Regions from separate parts of the Kitasatospora sp. MMS16-BH015 genome, predicted to be linked through region 2. Evidence: riboswitches for the same ligand, from Rfam matches in the RefSeq annotation. Region 2 holds a riboswitch; the other holds the start of a gene.

Region 1 (9,936 bases), 2.1 Mb from region 2:
GAGGTTGACCACCTGGGCCTGGATGGAGACGTCCAGGGCCGAGACGGGCTCGTCCGCGACGATCATCTTCGGCTTGAGGGCCAGCGCGCGGGCGATGCCGATGCGCTGGCGCTGACCGCCGGAGAACTCGTGCGGGTAGCGGTTGTAGTGCTCGGGGCTGAGGCCGCAGAGGGCCAGCAGGTCCTCGACCGCCTTCTTGATCCCGCCCTCGGGCTCCACGCCCTGCAGCCGGAACGGCGCGCCGACGATGGTGCCGACGGTGTGCCGGGGGTTGAGCGAGGAGTACGGGTCCTGGAAGATCATCTGGATGTCGCGCCGCATCGGCCGCATCGCCGAGACGCCCAGGTGCGTGATGTCGGTGCCCTGGAACTCGATCTTCCCGCTGGTCGGCTCGTCGAGCCGGGTGATCAGGCGGCCCATGGTGGACTTGCCGCAACCCGACTCGCCGACCACACCGAGGGTCTCCCCGGCGTTGACGGTGAAGTCGATGCCGTCGACGGCGCGGACCGCGCCGGTCTGGCGGCGCAGCAGGCCCTTGGTGATCGGGAAGTGCCTGGTGAGGCCGCTCACCCGGAGCAGTGGCTCGCGATCGGCGGCCGGGGCGGGCGAGGGGATGGTCGCCGTCTGACTGTCCGTCATGAGGTTTCTCCAAGAAGGTGGTGCACAGCAGCCTTGAGCGCGCTCACAGTCGGGGCGCGATCTCGTCGGCGAAGATCCGGTGCCGCTCGGCCGCCGGGAGGTGGCAGGAGGCGAAGTGGCCGGGCTGGACCTCGGCGAAGGCCGGGACCTCGCTGGTGGAGCGGCCACCGGTCTGCTCCGCGTACGGGCAGCGCGGGTGGAACGAGCAGCCCGAGGGCACGTTGATCAGGCTGGGCGGGGTGCCCTTGACCGGGATCAGACGCTCCTGGAGCTCGCGGTCCAGGCGCGGCATCGAGCCGAGCAGGCCCCAGGTGTAGGGGTGCTCGGGCGACTCGAAGACCTTCGCCGCCGGCCCGCGCTCGACCGACTTGCCGCCGTACATCACCAGGATGTCGTCGGCCAGCTCGGCGACGACGCCCAGGTCGTGGGTGATGATGATGACCGCGGAGCCGAACTCCTTCTGCAGGTCCCGGATCAGGTCCAGGATCTGCGCCTGGACGGTGACGTCCAGGGCGGTGGTCGGCTCGTCCGCGATCAGCAGCGAGGGGTCGTTGACCAGGGCCATCGCGATCATCGCGCGCTGGCGCATGCCGCCGGAGAACTCGTGCGGGTAGGCGTCCACCCGCTTGTCCGGCTGCGGGATGCCGACCCGGTCGAGCATCTCGATGGCGCGGGTGCGGGCCTGCTTCTTGTTGACCCCGGCGTGGTGGGCGCGGTAACCCTCCACGATCTGCTGGCCGACCGTGTAGTACGGGTGCATCGCGGTCAGCGGGTCCTGGAAGATCATCGCCATCTTCTGGCCGCGCAGCTGCCGGACCCGGTCGGGGTCGGCGGAGACGAGCTCCTCGCCGTCCAGCCAGACCTCGCCGGAGATCTGCGGGGCGCCGCGCTTGGTGCCGCGCCGGTGCAGACCCATGATCGAGAGCGAGGTGACCGACTTGCCGGAGCCGGACTCGCCGACGATGCCGAGGGTCTTGCCCTTCTCCAGGTCGAAGGTCAGGCCGTCGACGGACTTGACCAGGCCGTCGTCGGTGGGGAAGTGCACCCGCAGGTCGCGGACGGAGAGGAAGCTGCCCGGGCCGTCGGCCTTGACGCCGGCCGGGGCTGCGGTCTTGTCGGTCTTGCTCATGCCAGCCTCACCCGAGGATCGACAACGGCGTACAACACGTCAACCACGAGGTTCGCCAGGATGATGAAGAAGCCGGCGAAGAGGGTCACGCCCATGATCACCGGGAGGTCGCTGGAGCTGATCGCCGCGACCGCCTCGTAGCCGAGGCCACGGAAGTTGAAGGTCTTCTCGGTGAGCACCGCGCCGCCGATCAGGCCGCCGAGGTCCATGCCGAACACGGTGAGGATCGGGGTGAGCGTGGAGCGCATGGCGTGCTTGCCGATGACCGTCCGCTCGCCGAGGCCCTTGGCCCGGGCGGTGCGGATGTAGTCCTCGCCGAGGACGTCCAGCAGCGTGGCGCGGGTGAGCCGGGCGTACGTCGCCGAGAAGAGGAAGGCCAGGGTGATCCAGGGGAGCACCAGGTTCTGGAACCACATCACGGGGTCGTCGCTGAAGTTCACGTAGCTGTTCGGGAACCAGCCGAGCTGGTGCACGAACACGGCCAGCACGACCAGGCCGGTGAAGTAGATCGGGAGCGAGACGCCGGCCAGGGCGGTGGTCATGGTGGCGCGGTCCCAGATGGTGCGCCGCTTGAGGGCGGAGACCACACCGGTGCCGACGCCGAGGACCAGCCAGAGCACCGAGGCGCCGGCGGCGAGCGAGGCGGTGACGCCCAGACGGTCCAGGAGGACCGGCCAGACCTCCTGCTCGGTCTTGAAGGAGTAACCGAAGCACGGGGCGGAGCAGTGGGTGATGTCCACACCGGTGCTGTAGTCACGCCCGACGAACAGGCCCTTGAGGAAGAGCAGGTACTGCTCGACGATCGACTTGTCCAAGCCCATCTTGTGCCGGATGCCCTCGATGGCCTCGGGGCTGGAGATCTTGCCCACGTAGAGCATGGCCGGGTCGGTTCCGGTGAGCTTCGGCACCATGAAGAAGATGCCGAAGGTGACCACGGAGACCACCAGCAGCATGGTGACGACGTTGACAAGCCGTCGGATGAAATACAGGAGCATTGCGGTCGGCGCCGCCGGGCGCCGACCGGTCCTCCTGTGGGAGTTCCGGCCGGCCCCGGCGGACGCCCTCACCTGCCCTTCGGACTAGCTGAGCGAAACTACGGGAGCGGGCGGTGGGACTTACTTGCCGTCGGAGACGCCGAGGGCCTGGAAGTCCACCTCGCCGAAGGCGTCGGTGATGTAGACGTTGGTCAGGCGCGGGTTGCGGTAGTTGAGCGCCTTGTCGGCCACGATCGGCAGCCAGACCGCCATGTCGGTGACCTTGTGGTTGATCTGCTTGTAGATGTCCGCGGCCTTGGCCGGGTCCGTCTCGGCCGCGGCCTTGTCGAACAGGTCGTTGATGGCCGGGTCGTTGGTCTCGGGGTAGTTGCTGTTGCCGTTCTGGACGATGAAGCGACCGTCCATCAGCGGCTGCATGTAACCGCCGCCGTTCGGGTAGTCGGCGCCCCAGCCGGCGACCATCAGGCCGTAGTTCTTGCTGTGCACGACGGAGGGCGCGCCGATGACCGAGGCGAGCAGCTTGCCGTCGTACTGGTCGACGGTGACGTCCACGTTGATCGCCTTGAGGGCGGTCTGGAGGGCAACCGCGGAGTTGACCTCCTTGGCCTTGTTGCTGCGGACGGCGATGGTGGTCTTGAAGCCGTCGGGCTTGCCACAGGCGGCGAGCTCCTGCTTGGCCTTGGCCACGTCCGGCTTGCCCTTGGTCAGGCCGAACGGGTCGTACTCGTCCGAGCCGAGGATGTTCGGGGGCAGCATCGAGCCGTAGAGCGAACCGGCGCTGGAGCCACCGCGCGAGGTCTGCAGCGCGGTGGTGTCGGCCGCGTACAGCACCGCGTTGCGGCAGTGGATGTTGTCGAACGGCGCGACCTTCGGGGAGATCGCGACGAAGCGGATGAAGCCGGTGTACGGGTTGTCCGCGTTGGCCTTGAGCTTCGGGTCCTGGAGCACCTTGACCTGGGCGGCCTGCGAGAGGCCGGTCTGCGCCCAGTCGAGGTCGGCGGTGCCGTCCAGCTGGCGCTGGTCCATGTCGTCCGCGTTGGTGGTGACGGTCAGCTTGACGACGTCCGGCAGGGCCTTGCGGATCTTGTCGGTCGCCTGGTCCCAGTTGGGGTTGCGGACGAGCTCGTAGTACTTGCCCGACTGCACGGTCTTGAACATGTACGGGCCGGAGGAGACCGGGTGGTCACCGTACTTGGAGCCGGTGTCCAGCTTCGCCGGGACGGGCGAGGCGCTGCCCATGGCGAGGTAGTACGGGAAGGAGGAGTCCGGCGCCTTCAGGGTGAAGACGATGGTGGTGTCGTCCGGGGTCTGGACGGACTTCAGGCCCATCTTGTCCGGGGTCGGGTCGGTGTAGGGGCCCTTGTAGCCCTGACCCTGGTCCAGCGCGTTGATGACGTAGGTCGGACCGCCGGAGACGACGTCCTGGGCGAAGACGCGCTCGATGCCGTACTTGACGTCCTTCGAGGTGATCGGCGAGCCGTCCTCGAACTTCAGGCCGCTCTGCAGCTTGAAGGTGTAGGTCTTGCCGTCGGCGGAGACGGTCGGCTGGGCGGCGGCCAGGTCGGGGACGATCTTCAGGCCGTCCTTGCCGGGCTTCGAGTCGTAGGCCAGCAGGGTGCGGGCGTAGAAGCGCTCGTAGTTCCAGACCGAGGCGTAGTAGGCGCGACCCGGGTCGAGCGAGTCGACGTCGGTGCTCGTCCAGAGGTTGAGCGTGCCGCCCTTCTTGTCGGAGGGGTTCAGCACCTTGTCCACGGCGGCGTTGAAGCCGCCGGCGTTGGCGCTCGGCGTGCCGCTTGCGCCGCCGCCCTTGGAGCCGCCACAGGCCGAGGTGGTGATAGCCAGCGTCGCCACCAGGGCGGCGGCCGCGAGCGTCCGGTTACGCATCATGGGTACTGATTCCTCCTGGAGATGTGCGGGCCTGAGCGGTCCGCCGGGGGTGGGTGAAACCCCCGAGAACAGTGGGATCGGCTGGGCCGATCGTGGGGCTGTGGTGCGGGCTCAGTTGCCCTTGGGGTCGAGCGCGTCGCGCAGGCCGTCGCCGAAGAGGTTGAAGGCGAGGACGGTGATGAAGATCGCCAGACCCGGGACGACCATGTAGGTCGGGTCGGACTGGTAGATCGCGATGGCGTCGTTGAGCATCTGACCCCAGGAGGGGGTCGGCGGCTTGACACCGGCACCGAGGAAGCTGAGGGCCGCCTCGCTGAGGATGTTGGTCGGGATGATCAGGGTCATGTAGACCAAGATCGGCGCGACCAGGTTCGGGAGCAGCTCCTTGATCAGGATGTGCACGCTGCCAGCGCCGAGGCTACGGGCGGCGTCGATGTACTCGCGCTCGCGCAGCGACATCACCTGGCCGCGGACGATGCGGCCGATGTACGGCCAGCCGAAGAAGCCGATGACGACGACCAGGATGACCATGCGCAGGAAGGACCCGCTCAGGCCGATCAGGTCGTTGGGCATCACCGAGATCAGCGCGATGGAGAACAGCAGCTGCGGGAAGGCCAGCAGCACGTCCATGACCCGGCTGATGGCGGCGTCGATCCAGCCGCCGAAGAAGCCGGCCGCCATGCCGAGCAGCACACCGATCACGGTGGAGAAGGCGGCGGCGGAGAAGGCCACGCCGAGCGAGACCCGGGCGCCGTAGACGATCCGGCTGAAGACGTCGCGGCCGAAGGTCGGGTCGACGCCGAGCCAGAAGTCGCCGCTGATGCCACCGTAGGCACCCTTGGGCAGACCGAGGTCCGGGTTGATCTGGTCCGGGTGCGGCTGGTCGACCGGGTGGCCGAAGAGCGAGATGATCACCGGGGCGAAGATCGCCACCAGGATCAGCAGGATCACCACGGCGCCGCCCCCGAGGGCGACCTTGTCCCGCTTCAGGCGGGCCCAGGCGATCTTGCCGGGCGAGCGGCCCTCGATCTTCTTCGGCGCGGCGGAGGCGGCCTCAGGCCCGGCCTCGGCGGCGGAGCCGGTGGTCTCGGTGGGTGTGGTCATGAGTCAGTTCGTTCCCCTCGCCGACGGTGGCCGGCCCACGGTGTCCTGGACGTGCGCGGAGGGCCGGGCCCGGTCCGGGCCCGGAGCCGAGGACGGTCCGGTTGTTCGCGACTGTGCGGTGCGGTGCGTCGGTGCGGTGGTGCCGTTCGCCGTGTGGCTGCGGCGGTGCAGATCGTTGTCAGGGGTACCCGCAGCGCCGCCGCGCCTTGTGGGGGGACGCGTCGGTCAGCGGGGGTGGTGCGGCGGAGAAGTTTCGGTACGGCCGGAAACAGCCGTGCCAAAGGTGGTGCATGGTGTTGCACTTGCAGGGTGCGGCAGGACGCCCGAGCTGCCGCCACGCGGAGGTGCACATCGCGCGGCTTCGGTCGTCCAGGCTGCGCGTCGGCCTTCGTGGGGCTGGTCCCGCGCACTGCACTGCGCAGACTCTCCGTCATCGGAGCAGCGTTCCGCCAGCCCTGGCTGCCGAAGGATGCCCAACTGTGATCTGTCGGCATGCACAGGTGATCTTGTCGCATAACGCTCTTCACACGGTTGTGACACTCGTGTCAAGAAGCCCACGATCGACCTGATCCGGTCTCAACCGGATGGCACACGAAGGGAGTTCAGCGACCTGCGGGAAGCTGCCCGTAGGGCGCCTCCCGGTCGAAGAACGGGCGGGCGCAGGCCCGCATCCAGAGCGCCACCGGGTCGAGGTCGTCGGCCAGCAGCACGGTCGAGACCGCCAGCCCCTCCGGAGCGTGCCCGAGCGCCCGGTGCACCAGTGCCCGGACGGCCTCCACGGCCGGGGGCGAGCTGTCGTAGAGGTCCAGCCCGATGGCCAGGTACGGTTCGCCCACGACCGGCTGGACCCAGGCCGCGCGCAGCGCGCGGACCGGCCGCAGCTCGGCCGCCTGCTGCGCCAGCACGGCGTAGAACCGGGGCGCGTCCACCCGGGGTTCGCTGAGGCGCAGCGGTCCGGCCGGCAGCCGGTCCAGCCCGCCGGCCACCCGGCGCAGGTCGGCCCACGGGATGCCCACCCCGCCGCCGGGAGCGTGCGGATTCAGCCACAGGCCCCACCGGGTGCGGTGCAGCGCGGCGGCGATCTCCACCCCGGACACCACCTCGTGGGCGCGGCTCCAGCCGGAGGCGGCCAGCTGCTCGGCGGAGGTCACGGCGGGGGCGTAGCCGTGCCCGCCGACCTCCATGTTCCCGTACTGCGCGTCGGGGCTGCCGGGGCGGCCGTGCCAGAGCAGCATCCAGACCTCGCCCTCGGCGAGGGCGCGCAGCAACTGTTCGTACGCCTCGTACCGTTCGGGCGCGACCGCCTGCATGGCGCGCTCCAGCGCACCGCCGCCCGTCGCACTCACCCTGATGCCTTTCGCTCAACGTCCACGCGGGGCTAACCGCGCGCGTAGAAGGGTCTCACCCGGGTCAGCAGCCACTCCACCACCGGGTCGGCGACGGCGTCGAGCAGCACCAGGTTGACGCCCCAGGGCGCGCCGGCGGTTCCGAGCGCCCGGCCCAGCGCGTCGTTGACCTGCGCCGGGTCGGCCATGCCGTCCAGCTGGACGCCGACGTACAGCACGGCCGGCTCGCCCTCGACGCTGGCCAGCGCCCGACGGGCGGTCAGCACCCCGGGCAGCTGCGTGAGTTCGGTGATCGTGGCGGCCAGGAAGGCGTACGGCTCCTCGTGCGGGGCCGGCTCGCGCAGCGCCACCCGGGCGCCGTCCGGCTGCTGCTGCCAGCGGTCGCCCTGCGGGCCCCGGCGCAGCTCGCCCACCCCCTCCGGCGGCACCGGGATGCCCACCGGCGCCTCGGGGTTGACCGCGATGCCGACGCCCAGCGGCAGGCCGCGGGCGAACTCCCAGGCCGGGGCGATCGCGAACGGCATGCCGGGGGCGTGCCGCAGGAAGAGCTCCTGGGAGGAGAAGACGGGGACGTACGGTGCGCCCGCCAGCTCGATGGTGGGCAGGTCGAGCGACTGGCCCTGCGGGTCGGCGCCGGCCGGCAGCGGGATCCAGACCTGGCTGCGCGCGAGCACCTCGATCACCCGGGGGGTGGCGCCGGGGTCGCCGAGCGCCGCCGTGAGCACCTGCTCCAGCTCGTTGGCCGGCCAGCCGCCGCCCTCGCCGGTCCAGCCCTGTGCCTGCGTCTCGCCCGCCGGGTGACTCATCCCACCGCCCCTCTTTCCGTAGCTCGGGCAGAGCCTATCGGCCCGGGCCCCACCCGCGCCGGTCCCGTCGCGGGGCTGTCGCGGGGCTGTGACCTGACAGCGGCGTCGGGCCCCTCTCCCCTCGCCCCCGCCGGGCATGCCATGATGGGCGCGTCCTCCCCGGGGGACGTCAACTCCATAACGGCCGCTCGAACCCGCGCGGGAGAGTCCGGAGTGCCCCCACGGCACAGCCGGCGCCGAAGGAGCAAGTCCTCCCCGGAATCTCTCAGGCCCCCCTACCGCACGGGCTAGGCACATCTGGAAAGTGGACACGGCCGCGCCGTGCGCCCACCCACGGTGCAAGCCGCCATACCTTGGTCCCGTAAGGGCAAGCGTTGGCCGGTGAAGCTCTCAGGTTGCGACGACAGATGGGGAGAAGCCGCCCCCGTATGCCCGTACGCAGGTCCACGCCCACAGCGTGGCCACCCTGAGTGCCCAGCCAAGGAGTCATGCCGTCATGTCTGCCCCCCGCCTCACCGCGCTCGACGCCCTGCACCGCTCGCTCGGTGCGACGATGACCGACTTCGCGGGCTGGGACATGCCGCTGCGCTACGGCAGCGAGCGCGAGGAGCACCTCGCCGTCCGCACCAAGGCCGGCCTCTTCGACCTCTCGCACATGGGCGAGATCACCGTGACCGGCCCGCAGGCCGGCGAGCTGCTCGACCACGCGCTGGTCGGCTTCATCTCCGCCCTCGGCGAGCTGCGCGCCCGCTACACGATGATCTGCCGCGAGGACGGCGGCATCCTGGACGACCTGATCGTCTACCGCACCGGCGCCGAGGAGTACATGGTCGTCGCCAACGCCTCCAACGCCCAGGTCGTGCTCGACGCGCTGACCGAGCGCGCAGCCGGCTTCGACGCCGTGGTCCGCGACGACCGCGACGCCTACGCGCTGCTCGCCGTCCAGGGCCCCGAGGCCAACGGCATCCTCGCCTCGCAGACCGACGCCGACCTGCCGGGCCTCAAGTACTACGCCCTGCTGCCGGCCACCGTCTCCGGCAAGGACGTCTGGCTGGCCCGCACCGGCTACACCGGTGAGGACGGCTTCGAGATCTTCTGCCGCCCCGAGGACGCCGAGCATCTGTGGCAGGCGCTGACCGAGGCGGGCACCGAGGCCGGTCTCGTCCCCTGCGGCCTCTCCTGCCGCGACACGCTCCGCCTGGAGGCGGGCATGCCGCTGTACGGGCACGAGCTGAACACCGACCTCACCCCGTTCGACGCCGGCCTGGGCCGGGTGGTCCGCTTCGACAAGACCACCAACAACGGCGAGTTCGTCGGCCGCAAGGCCCTGGAGGCGGCCGCCGCCCAGGCCGAGACCAACCCCCCGCGCAAGCTGGTCGGCCTGGTCTCCGAGGGCAAGCGCGTGCCGCGCGCCGAGTACGGCGTGGTCAGCACGGACGGCATCCCGATCGGGCGGATCACCTCCGGCGCCCCCTCCCCCACCCTGGGCAAGCCGATCGCCATCGCGTACGTGGACGCCGCCCACGCCGAGCCCGGCACCGCCGTGGCCGTGGACGTCCGTGGCAAGCACGAGCCGGTCCAGGTCGTCGCGCTCCCGTTCTACAAGCGCGCCCGCTGAAGCAGACCGCCTCCCCTTCCTGTCCGGTCCGCTCAGCGGACGGCTCCGCCCCACCCCCTTGCGATCCTGGAGAATGACGTCATGAGCAACCCCACCAACCTGCGGTACAGCAAGGAGCACGAGTGGCTGACCGCCGCCGAGGCGGGTGTGTCGACCATCGGCATCACCAAGCACGCGGCCGACGCCCTCGGCGACATCGTCTACGTCCAGCTCCCGGCCGTCGGTGACGAGGTCACCGCCGGTGAGACCTGTGGCGAGCTGGAGTCCACCAAGTCCGTCAGCGACCTGTTCTCGCCGGTCTCCGGCAAGGTCGTCGAGATCAACGACTCCGTCGTGGACGACCCGGCCTCCGTCAACGGCGACCCGTTCGGCGATGCCTGGCTGTTCAAGGTCGAGGTGACGGCGGAGCAGG
Region 2 (9,936 bases):
GGCCCTTGATGGTGTCACCGGTGAGGATGGCGGCCATCACGGCGGTGCCGATGGCGCCACCGACGGTGCGCAGCACGGCGTTCATGCCGTTGGCGATGCCGGACTGCTCGGCCGGGACGGCGCCGTTGATGTAGGCGGGCATGGCCGCGTAGGCCAGGCCGACGCCGAGACCGAACACCGCGGAGGCGAGGTAGATGTCGCCCTCGGCGCTGTGGCGCAGGGCCAGGTAGGCCATCGAGACCGCGCCGAGCGCGCCGCCGAGCACCAGCGGCAGACGCGGGCCGCGGCGGCCGATCAGCAGGGCACCGACCGGGGCGGCGAGCATCGAGCCGACGGCGGAGGGCAGCAGCATGACGCCGGCGTGCAGCACGGTGGCGGTGAAGCCGTAGTGGGTGAACTTCTGCGGGGTCTGGGCGAAGTTGCTGATGACCATGAAGGAGCCGTACATCCCGAAGCCGATCAGCAGGCCGGAGATGTTGGTGAAGGCGACGGCCGGGCGGGCCATCATCTTCATGTCGACCAGCGGGTGCTTGACCTTGACCTCGATGATGATCCAGACCAGCGCGACGACGGCCGCGACGGCGAACAGGCCGAGGGTCTTGGTGGCCGTCCAGCCCCACTCGTTGCCCTGGCTGACGGCGATCAGCAGCGCGGAGAGCCAGCCGGCCAGGGTGATCGCGCCGAGCGGGTCGGCGCCGCCGTCCTTGTCGACGACCGGGTCCTTCGGGACGCGCAGGGCGACCAGGGCCACCGCGACCAGGCCGAAGATCAGGCCCATCCAGAAGATGGACTTGTAGCTCCAGTGCTCGAGCAGCAGACCGGTGGCGACCAGGCCGAGGCCGGAGCCGACGCCCATCGAGGCGGAGATGGCGGCGACGCCGCCGGTGACCTTCTCGCGGGGCAGCTCGTCGCGGACGATGCTGATGGCCAGCGGCAGCACGCCACCGCCGGCGCCCTGCAGGACGCGGGCGACGACCAGCCAGGTGAAGGAGTGGGTGCCGACCGCGAGGGCGGAGCCCGCGACCAGGCCGGCCAGCGAGATCAGCAGCATCGGCTTGCGGCCGCGCAGGTCGCCGAAGCGGCCGAGCAGCGGGGTCAGCACGGCGGCGGAGAGCAGGTTGGCCGTCATCAGCCAGGTGATGTTGGAGCCGGTGACGTTCAGCTCCTTGGCCAGCGAGGGCAGGATCGGGACGACCGCGGTCTGCACCACGCTGAACGCCAGCATGGCCAGGATCAGGGCCGGGAGCACGCGGGTGCTGCTCGGCTTGGCGGCCGCGGCGGTGGGCTGTGGTGCCTCACTCACGGTGGTTTCCTCCGGTTCGAGCCCGCCGTCGGTGGTCGATTCAGACGGGCAATGGTGAATGAACTGAAGTAACCATGCACCCCGATAGTTCAGTGTGTCAAATATCGACCGGTGAACCTTCGAGGCGCACCGCTGAGGACACGTCACGGGCCCCGGCCCCGCCGAAGCGGGGCCGGGGCCCGTGGGGTGGATCAGCCCAGGTGGCCGGGGTCGGTCGGCGGCGGGGAGTCGGCCAGCTGGCCGAAGTCGGCGCCCGGGTCGTCCTGGATCTCCACCTGCTCGCGGCGGAGCTCCTCGCGGACCACGTGGTCGTCGGTGTAGCGCTCGACCACCAGGCGCACCCGCTCGATCGGCACCAGGTACTTGTGCACCACCGGCCGCTCCTCCTGAAGGGTCACCTCCTCGACCGCCTCGGCGATCTCCTCCTGGGTGAGCGCGTCGCGCTCGCCGTCGCTGACCGGCACCCGCTCGACCCGGACGCGCTCGCGGACCACGGGCACGTGCCGCTCGACGGTCTCGCTGGTGACGTACTTGCGCAGCCGGGCGGTGTAGGTGACCTGCCACTCGGTGGTGATGTCGAGCCGCTCCTCGCGGCAGGTGATCTCCACCGGGCCGCTCGGGGCGCTGGTCGCCGCCGAGGGCGCGGGGGCCGCCGGGCGTTCGAGGGTGGGGGAGGCGGTGGAGTTGACCGGCCGCATCGGGGCGGCGGGGGCGGTCTTGTCGTGGTCGCGGACGGGGGTGGTGAACGCCATGGGGGTCGCCTCGGGCATCAACGGAGCGGGTGAAGGAGTAGGGGGCGGGGGAGTCGGGGCGGCGGCGGGAGCCGGGGCCTGGGTGGTGGCCGCAGCGGCGGCGGCGGTCCTGACGGTGCCGAAGTCGTGGTCGGCGGCCGGGGTGCCGTTCGCGGCGGGGGGAGCGGCGGGGGTGCCGGTGGTCTCCAGCCCGTAGTAGCGGTAGAGCTGGAGCTCCTGGGCCGGGGAGAGGTGCTGGCCCACGCCGAAGTCGGGCGACTCCTTGATCAGGGCCTTGTCGTACGGGACCTTCAGCTCCTCGCCGGAGAACTCACTGGTGGTCAACGGGACGAAGGCGTCCCGGCCGAAGATCCCGGTCCGGACCGCGGCCCACTCGGGCTCGCCGGTCGCGTCGTCGAGATAGACCTCGTCGACCGTGCCGATCTTGTCACCGTTCCGGTCGACCGCCTTGTGTCCGATCAGGTCGCGCGGATCGATATCGGTCTGCACGTTGTCCTCCAGTACGGGTGCTCCTGGCGAAACTCACTCGGAGGGCGGCCGGCGGAGCTGTCCGACTGCCATCTCATACGAAAAGCCATCAAACGGGTGGCAGCGACCCGGATACCGCCGTCCGGGCAAGGGTTGGGCCGTCCGGGGACAGTGGCGAAAGCCCTCCGCAGACCTGACGGGGCCGGTGATCGCGGCGTGTCGCGCTGGTACCCTGGGCGCGACCGCCGAGCCCGCTCGGGAGAGTCCCCGAACCCCGTGAACTGCGGAGATCGAGGCGCCGAAGGAGCAAACCCTCCCCGGAATCTCTCAGGCATCCGTACCGTGTGGGATAGGTCACTCTGGAAAGCAGGGCAGTGTCGACGGCCAGGGAGCCGACGCCACTACCCTCACCGACGGTGCAAGCCGACGGGGCGCTCCGGCGCCGCGTGCGGGCGAAGCTCTCAGGTACCGATGACAGAGGGGGAGGCCTGTCGGGTCGTACCCGGAGAGCCGTCGCTGCCCCACAGCGGCAATGGGCCCTCAGGTGTGCGCACCCCCGCCGGTCCGTGACCAGGAGGCCCCGCCCCCCATGAACGCCCAGCCGACCACCGCAGCGACGCTCACCGAGCTCGAGCAGGCCAGCCCCTTCGAGTCCCGCCACATCGGCCCCGACGCCGCCGCGCAGGAGAAGATGCTGGCGTTCGTCGGTTACGGCTCGCTCGACGAGCTCGCCGACGCCGCCGTCCCCGAGGCCATCCGCAGCCTCACCGCGCTCGACCTGCCCGCCGGCCGGAGCGAGGCCCAGGTCCTCGCCGAGCTGCGCGAGCTCGCCTCCCGCAACACCGTGCTCCAGCCGATGATCGGCCTGGGCTACTACGGCACCTTCACCCCGCCGGTGATCCTGCGCAACGTGCTGGAGAACCCGGCCTGGTACACCGCCTACACCCCGTACCAGCCGGAGATCTCCCAGGGCCGCCTGGAGGCGCTGCTCAACTTCCAGACCCTGGTCGCCGACCTGACCGGCCTGGCCACCTCCGGCTCCTCGCTGCTCGACGAGGGCACCGCCGCCGCCGAGGCGATGGCGCTTGCCCGCCGGGTGACCAAGGTCAAGGGCGGGGTCTTCCTGGTCGACGCCGACACCCTGCCGCAGACCGTCGCGGTGATCAACACCCGCGCGGTGCCCACCGGTGTCGAGGTGGTCGTGGCCGACCTCTCCGCGGGCATCCCGGCCGAGATCGCCGAGCGCGGCGTCTTCGGCGTGCTGCTCCAGTACCCGGGCGCCTCCGGCGCCGTCCGCGACCTCGCCCCGGTGATCGAGCAGGCCCACGGCCTCGGCGCGGTCGTCGCGGTGGCCGCCGACCTGCTGGCGCTCACCCTGCTCAAGTCGCCCGGCTCGCTCGGCGCCGACATCGCCTGCGGCACCTCGCAGCGCTTCGGCGTGCCGATGGGCTTCGGCGGCCCGCACGCCGGCTACCTGGCCGTCCGCGCCGAGTACGCCCGCAACCTGCCCGGCCGCCTGGTCGGCGTCTCCGTGGACGCCGACGGCAACCGCGCCTACCGCCTGGCCCTGCAGACCCGCGAGCAGCACATCCGCCGCGAGAAGGCCACCTCCAACATCTGTACCGCTCAGGTGCTGCTGGCCGTGATGGCCTCGATGTACGCCGTCTACCACGGCCCCGACGGCCTGGCCGACATCGCCCGCCGCACCCACCGCTACGCGGCCGCGCTGGCCGAGGGCCTGCGCGCCGGCGGCGTCGAGCTGACCAGCGGCGAGTTCTTCGACACCGTCACCGCGCGGGTGCCCGGCAAGGCCGCCGAGGTCGCCGCCGCCGCCCGTGCCAACGGCGTCAACGTCTACCAGGACGGCGCCGACCTGATCTCCGTCTCCTGCGACGAGACCACCACCCGCGAGCACCTGGCCGCCGTCTGGGCCGCCTTCGGCGTGGCCGCCCCGGAGGTCGCCGAGACCGCCGACGCGCTGCCCGCCGCGCTGCTGCGCCAGGACGAGTACCTGACCCACCCGGTCTTCCACAGCCACCGCTCCGAGACCGCCATGCTGCGCTACCTGCGCCGTCTGTCGGACCGGGACTACGCGCTGGACCGCGGCATGATCCCGCTGGGCTCCTGCACCATGAAGCTCAACGCGACCACCGAGATGGAGCCGGTCACCTGGCCCGAGTTCGCCCAGCTGCACCCCTTCGCGCCGATCGACCAGGCGGAAGGTTTCCTCTCCCTGATCCGCGGCCTGGAGCAGCAGCTCGTCGAGGTCACCGGCTACGACGCCGTCTCGATCCAGCCGAACGCCGGCTCCCAGGGCGAGCTGGCCGGCCTGCTGGCCGTCCGCGCCTACCACCACGCCAACGGTGACACCCAGCGCGACGTCTGCCTGATCCCCTCCTCGGCGCACGGCACCAACGCCGCCTCCGCCGTGATGGCCGGCATGCGCGTGGTCGTGGTCAAGACCCTGACCGACGGCGACGTGGACGTCGAGGACCTCAAGGCCAAGATCGAGCAGCACCGCGACCAGCTCTCGGTGCTGATGGTCACCTACCCGTCCACCCACGGCGTGTACGAGACCGAGATCACCAACATCTGCGCCCTGGTGCACGAGGCCGGCGGCCAGGTGTACGTGGACGGCGCCAACCTGAACGCCCTGGTCGGCCTCGCCAAGCCGGGCAAGTTCGGCGCGGACGTCTCGCACCTGAACCTGCACAAGACCTTCTGCATCCCGCACGGCGGCGGCGGCCCGGGCGTCGGCCCGGTCGCGGTGCGCGAGCACCTCGCCCCGTACCTGCCCAACCACCCGCTGCAGCCGGAGGCCGGCCCGGCCACCGGTGTCGGCCCGATCTCGGCCGCCCCCTGGGGCTCCGCCGCGATCCTGCCGATCTCCTGGTCGTACGTGCGCCTGATGGGCGGCGAGGGCCTCAAGCACGCGACCCAGGTCGCCGTGCTGAACGCCAACTACATCGCCAAGCGCCTGGCCCCGCACTTCCCGGTGCTCTACACCGGCCCCGGCGGCCTGGTGGCGCACGAGTGCATCATCGACCTGCGCCCGCTCTCCAAGGAGACCGGCGTGACGGTGGACGACATCGCCAAGCGCCTGATCGACTACGGCTTCCACGCGCCGACCATGTCCTTCCCGGTGGCCGGCACCCTGATGATCGAGCCGACCGAGTCCGAGGACCTGCACGAGATCGACCGCTTCTGCGACGCGATGATCGAGATCCGCGGCGAGATCGAGAAGGTCGGCTCGGGCGAGTGGGCCGCCGAGGACAACCCGCTGCGCAACGCCCCGCACACCGCCGCCACCCTGGCCGGCGAGTGGGCGCACGGCTACTCGCGCCAAGAGGCCGTCTTCCCGGCCGGCGTGAACCCGGCCGACAAGTACTGGCCGCCGGTGAGCCGGATCGATGGCGCGTACGGCGACCGCAACCTGGTCTGCTCCTGCCCGCCGCTGGACGAGTACGGCGTCTGAGCGAGGCGCGGTAGTACCCGCTAGCGCCCGGTAGTACGCGGAAGGCCCCGGAGGTGATCACCTCCGGGGCCTTCTCCTCGTTCGGGGCTCGCTCGCTCCGGGCTCGGGGCGTGAAGCCGACTGCCTCGAGCGTCAGCCGGCCGCGAGGGCGGGCTGGCGGCGCGGGGCGATGACCCGGCCGTCGGGCAGGAGTTCACCGGTGTCGTCGAAGAGCAGCACACCGTTGCAGAGCAGGCTCCAGCCCTGCTCGGGGTGGCGTGCCACGGGCACGGCCGCCTCACGGTCGTTCGACTCGGCCGACGGACACTCCGGACGGTGCTGGCACATAGCTCGTACCCTCGCTTCGCTCTCACCGGCTCTGGTTTGGGCCGGCACCATGGCGGGTAGGGCCTGTTGCTCCCCCGCGTCTCCCAGTCTCTGCCTCCCGGACGCGCCGCGCAGCGATTTGGTGATTTGCGACACAACTGATCGCACGGACCACCCGTTCGGGCGGCCGTGCGATCGGGTGGGTGCCGGAAGGGTCATTCCTCGCATGACCCGGACGAGTCAGGCGGGCTGACCCGTCCGGGCAGCGCGGCGGCTAGGAGGGCACGCCGAGGGCGAGCGGGGCCGGGGCGGTGGCGCGCTCGAGGAGGGCGAGCAGCTCGGCGGCCGGGTAGACCCGGTGGGCGGTGACGCCCAGCGGGGCCGGGGCCAGCGGGATGAGCAGGTCGGTGGCCGGGCCGGGCTGGGGGTGGTGCAGCCAGAGGGCCGTCGCGTAGTGGCCCGGCATGGAGAGCAGCCGGGGCAGGTGGCGCGAGCGGGAGGCCTGGGCCAGCTGCCAGGCCTGGCGCAGCGCGCGGACGGTGGAGTCCAGGTATGGGCCGGCCGTGAAGTGCGAGAACGCGTGCCCGTCCGGCGTCTCGACCACCTCGGCGGCGGCCACCGCGGCCGGCACGGGGGCGGGGTGGGCCAGGCCTGCGGCCGGGGCGCCCTGGAGCAGGTCCGGCTTGGTCTGGTGCGTCTGGTGGGTCTGGGTCGGATGGGTCTGGGTGGGGTGGGTCGGGGCTGGATGGGTCTGGGCCGGATGGGTCTGGGCCGGATGGGTCTGGGTGGGGTGGGTCGGGGCTGGATGGGTCTGGGCCGGCTGGATCAGGAAGCGCCAGCCGGTGCGGGGTGCGGTGTGGAGGTCGGCGCCCGGGCCGCTCAGCACGTGCACCGCGAGTGGGTGCGCGGGCAGCAGCGGGCCATCGGCGAGGCGCAGGGCGGCTGCGGCGGGTTGGCGCAGTGCGGCCTCGGAGTCGAGTGCCGCGAGCACCGCGCGCAGGGCGCTCGGCGGGGGCTGGGGAGTCTGAAGAGTCATGGCGGGGCGCCTCTCCGTGCTAGATAGGCGTGCGAGTGCGGCATACCGGCTGGCATTGGTGTGACGGGAACCTGGGCCGTGTCCGGTTGGGCATGATCGCGGTGCTGGCGGGAGCCTGCCGCCGAGGACAACACGGGCGGCGCGGCACCGGGCAGAGCGCAGTGCGAATTCTAGTCGAACAAGCGCACAGGGTGACCTTCATATCACGTTCGGTGTGGGGTGGCAAGTCGGGGAACTGCTGACTGATCGTCAGAACTCTTGTGTCGTCAAGATGTTCGGCCATTGGGGTATGGATCTTTTGGCCGGGCATCATGCAGGCCGGGCTTTTCCTAGGTGTAAGGGGCACCCATGGGCGAGAAGGTCATCGCGACACGGGCGGAGCTCTCCGACCGCCAGCTCTACCGGCGCAAGCTCCAAGGCTGTCTGGACGCGTTGGAGCGGATGCTCCGGGACGGCCGGTTCGACCGCCCGCGCGCCATGATGGGCCTGGAGATGGAGCTCAACCTGGCCGACGAGCAGGGCCTGCCGCTGATGACCAACGAGCAGGTGCTCGCCGCCATCGCCTCCAGCGACTTCCAGACCGAGCTCGGGCGGTTCAACATCGAGCTCAACATAGCCCCCCGGCGCCTGGGCGGCCACGTCTTCGAGGACCTGCGGGAGGAGCTGGACACCGGTCTGCGCTACGCCGACCGGCAGGCCGCCGCGACCGGGGCGAGGATCGTCATGGTGGGCATCCTGCCGACCCTCGACCTGGACCACACCGGCCTGGAGGCGATGTCCAGCAACGACCGGTACACCCTGCTCAGCGACCAGATCCTGGCCGCCCGCGGCGAGGACATCGCCCTGGACATCGAGGGGGTGGAGCGCCTCGCGGTGGAGTCCGTCTCGATGGTCGCCGAGGCCGCCGCGACCTCGCTCCAGATCCACCTGCAGGTCACCCCCGAACGGTTCGCCCCGGTCTGGAACGCGGCCCAGGCGATCTCCTCCGTCCAGGTGGCGCTGGGCGCCAACGCGCCGTTCCTGTTCGGCCGGGAGCTCTGGCGCGAGACGCGCCCCGTGCTCTTCCAACAGGCCTGCGACACCCGTTCGGCCGAGCTCAAGGCGCAGGGCGTGCGCCCGATCACCTGGTTCGGGGAGCGCTGGGTGGACTCCGCGCTGGACCTGTTCGCCGAGAACCTGCGGTACTTCCCCGCGCTGCTGCCGATCTGCGACGACGAGGACCCGGGCAAGGTGCTCGCCTCCGGCGGGGTGCCCCGGCTCTCCGAGATGCGGCTGCACAACGGCACCATCTACCGCTGGAACCGCCCGATCTACGACGTGGCCGGCGGCGTCCCGCACCTGCGGGTGGAGAACCGCTGCCTGCCGGCCGGCCCGACGGTGGCCGACACGCTGGCCAACGCCGCGTTCTACTACGGCCTGGTCCGCTCGCTGGCCGAGCAGCCCCGGCCGGTCTGGAGCCGGCTGCCGTTCGCGCTGGCCGACGAGAACTTCCACCACGGCGCCCGGTACGGCATCGAATCGGTGCTGCACTGGCCCCGGCACGGGCGCGGCGCCCGCGGCACGCACTCCGTGCCGGTCACCGAGCTGGTGCTGAACGAGCTGCTGCCGCTCGCCCACCAGGGCCTGGACGAGTGGGGCATCGAGCCCGGCGACCGCGACCGCTACCTCGGCATCATCGAGCAGCGCTGCCTGCGCCGCACCAACGGCGCCGCCTGGCAGGCCGCCACCGTGCACCGGCTGCGCGAGCAGTACGGGATGGACCGGGCCGCGTCGATCGCGGCCATGACGCGGCGGTACATGGAGCACTCGCGCAGCGGGGAGCCGGTGCACACCTGGCCGGTGGGGTAGCGGGGCACCACCGGGTTCTCAGGAGGGTGTGCGAGGATGATCGGCCCGGTGGCGGGGGCTGCCGCCGGGTCTCGACCGCCCGCGTTGGAGAGCATCCGGTGACAGCTGTGACGACGACCGAACCCGAGACCACCACCGCGATCCCGCGCCGGCTGCTCGCGGTCGAGCTGCTGGTCGTGCTCGGGCTCTCGCTCGGCGCGAGCGGGGTCTCGGCACTGATCAGCTTCACCGGTTCGCTCACCGCGCCCACCGCGCTCGGCCACCAGGTGGCCACCCTGAACGCCTCCCAGGCCCCCGGCCGCCCCTGGCTGGACCTGGCCTGGCAGCTCTACTACGTGCTGCGCGGCCTGATGCCGGTCGCGCTGGTCGGCTACCTGCTGGTGCGCGAGGGCACCTCGCTGCGGGTACTGGGCTTCGACCTGCGGCGCACGTGGTCCGACCTCGGGCGGGGCGCGGCCGTCGCCGCCGCGATCGGCGGCTCCGGCCTGCTGCTCTACCTCGGCGCGCAGGCCTTCGGCGTCAACCTCACCGTCGCCCCCTCCGGGCTGCCCGACGTCTGGTGGCGGGTCCCGGTGCTGATCGGCTCCGCCTGGCAGAACGCCATCCTGGAGGAGGTGATCGTCCTCGGCTACCTGCTGCGCCGGCTCGGCCAGCTCGGCTGGGGCTGGCCCGCGATCCTGATCGCCAGCTCGGTGCTGCGCGGTTCGTACCACCTCTACCAGGGCGTCGGCGGGCTGATCGGCAACAT

Evidence for each region. A riboswitch is a leader RNA that binds a small molecule or an ion and turns the genes downstream of it on or off. The one in region 2 is predicted to bind glycine.
Region 1: another riboswitch for glycine. It lies ahead of gcvT (glycine cleavage system aminomethyltransferase GcvT); the one in region 2 lies ahead of gcvP (aminomethyl-transferring glycine dehydrogenase).

What each region holds. Positions count from the first base shown of each region.
Region 1 covers NZ_CP025394.1:5,879,825-5,889,760, reverse strand. Annotated here, with positions in the region: gene CFP65_RS25455 (ABC transporter ATP-binding protein) at 1-639, opposite strand, end outside; gene CFP65_RS25450 (ABC transporter ATP-binding protein) at 683-1,768, opposite strand; gene CFP65_RS25445 (ABC transporter permease) at 1,765-2,763, opposite strand; gene CFP65_RS25440 (ABC transporter substrate-binding protein) at 2,884-4,650, opposite strand; gene CFP65_RS25435 (ABC transporter permease) at 4,762-5,754, opposite strand; gene CFP65_RS25430 (enhanced serine sensitivity protein SseB C-terminal domain-containing protein) at 6,357-7,064, opposite strand; gene CFP65_RS25425 (enhanced serine sensitivity protein SseB) at 7,133-7,906, opposite strand; glycine riboswitch at 8,096-8,197, shown strand; gene gcvT (glycine cleavage system aminomethyltransferase GcvT) at 8,403-9,524, shown strand; gene gcvH (glycine cleavage system protein GcvH) at 9,606-9,936, shown strand, end outside.
Region 2 covers NZ_CP025394.1:7,954,569-7,964,504, forward strand. Annotated here, with positions in the region: gene CFP65_RS34190 (MFS transporter) at 1-1,303, opposite strand, end outside; gene CFP65_RS34195 (PRC and DUF2382 domain-containing protein) at 1,495-2,544, opposite strand; glycine riboswitch at 2,770-2,876, shown strand; gene gcvP (aminomethyl-transferring glycine dehydrogenase) at 3,113-5,998, shown strand; gene CFP65_RS34205 (DUF5999 family protein) at 6,131-6,325, opposite strand; gene CFP65_RS34210 (hypothetical protein) at 6,579-7,340, opposite strand; gene CFP65_RS34215 (glutamate--cysteine ligase) at 7,689-9,188, shown strand; gene CFP65_RS34220 (CPBP family intramembrane glutamic endopeptidase) at 9,296-9,936, shown strand, end outside.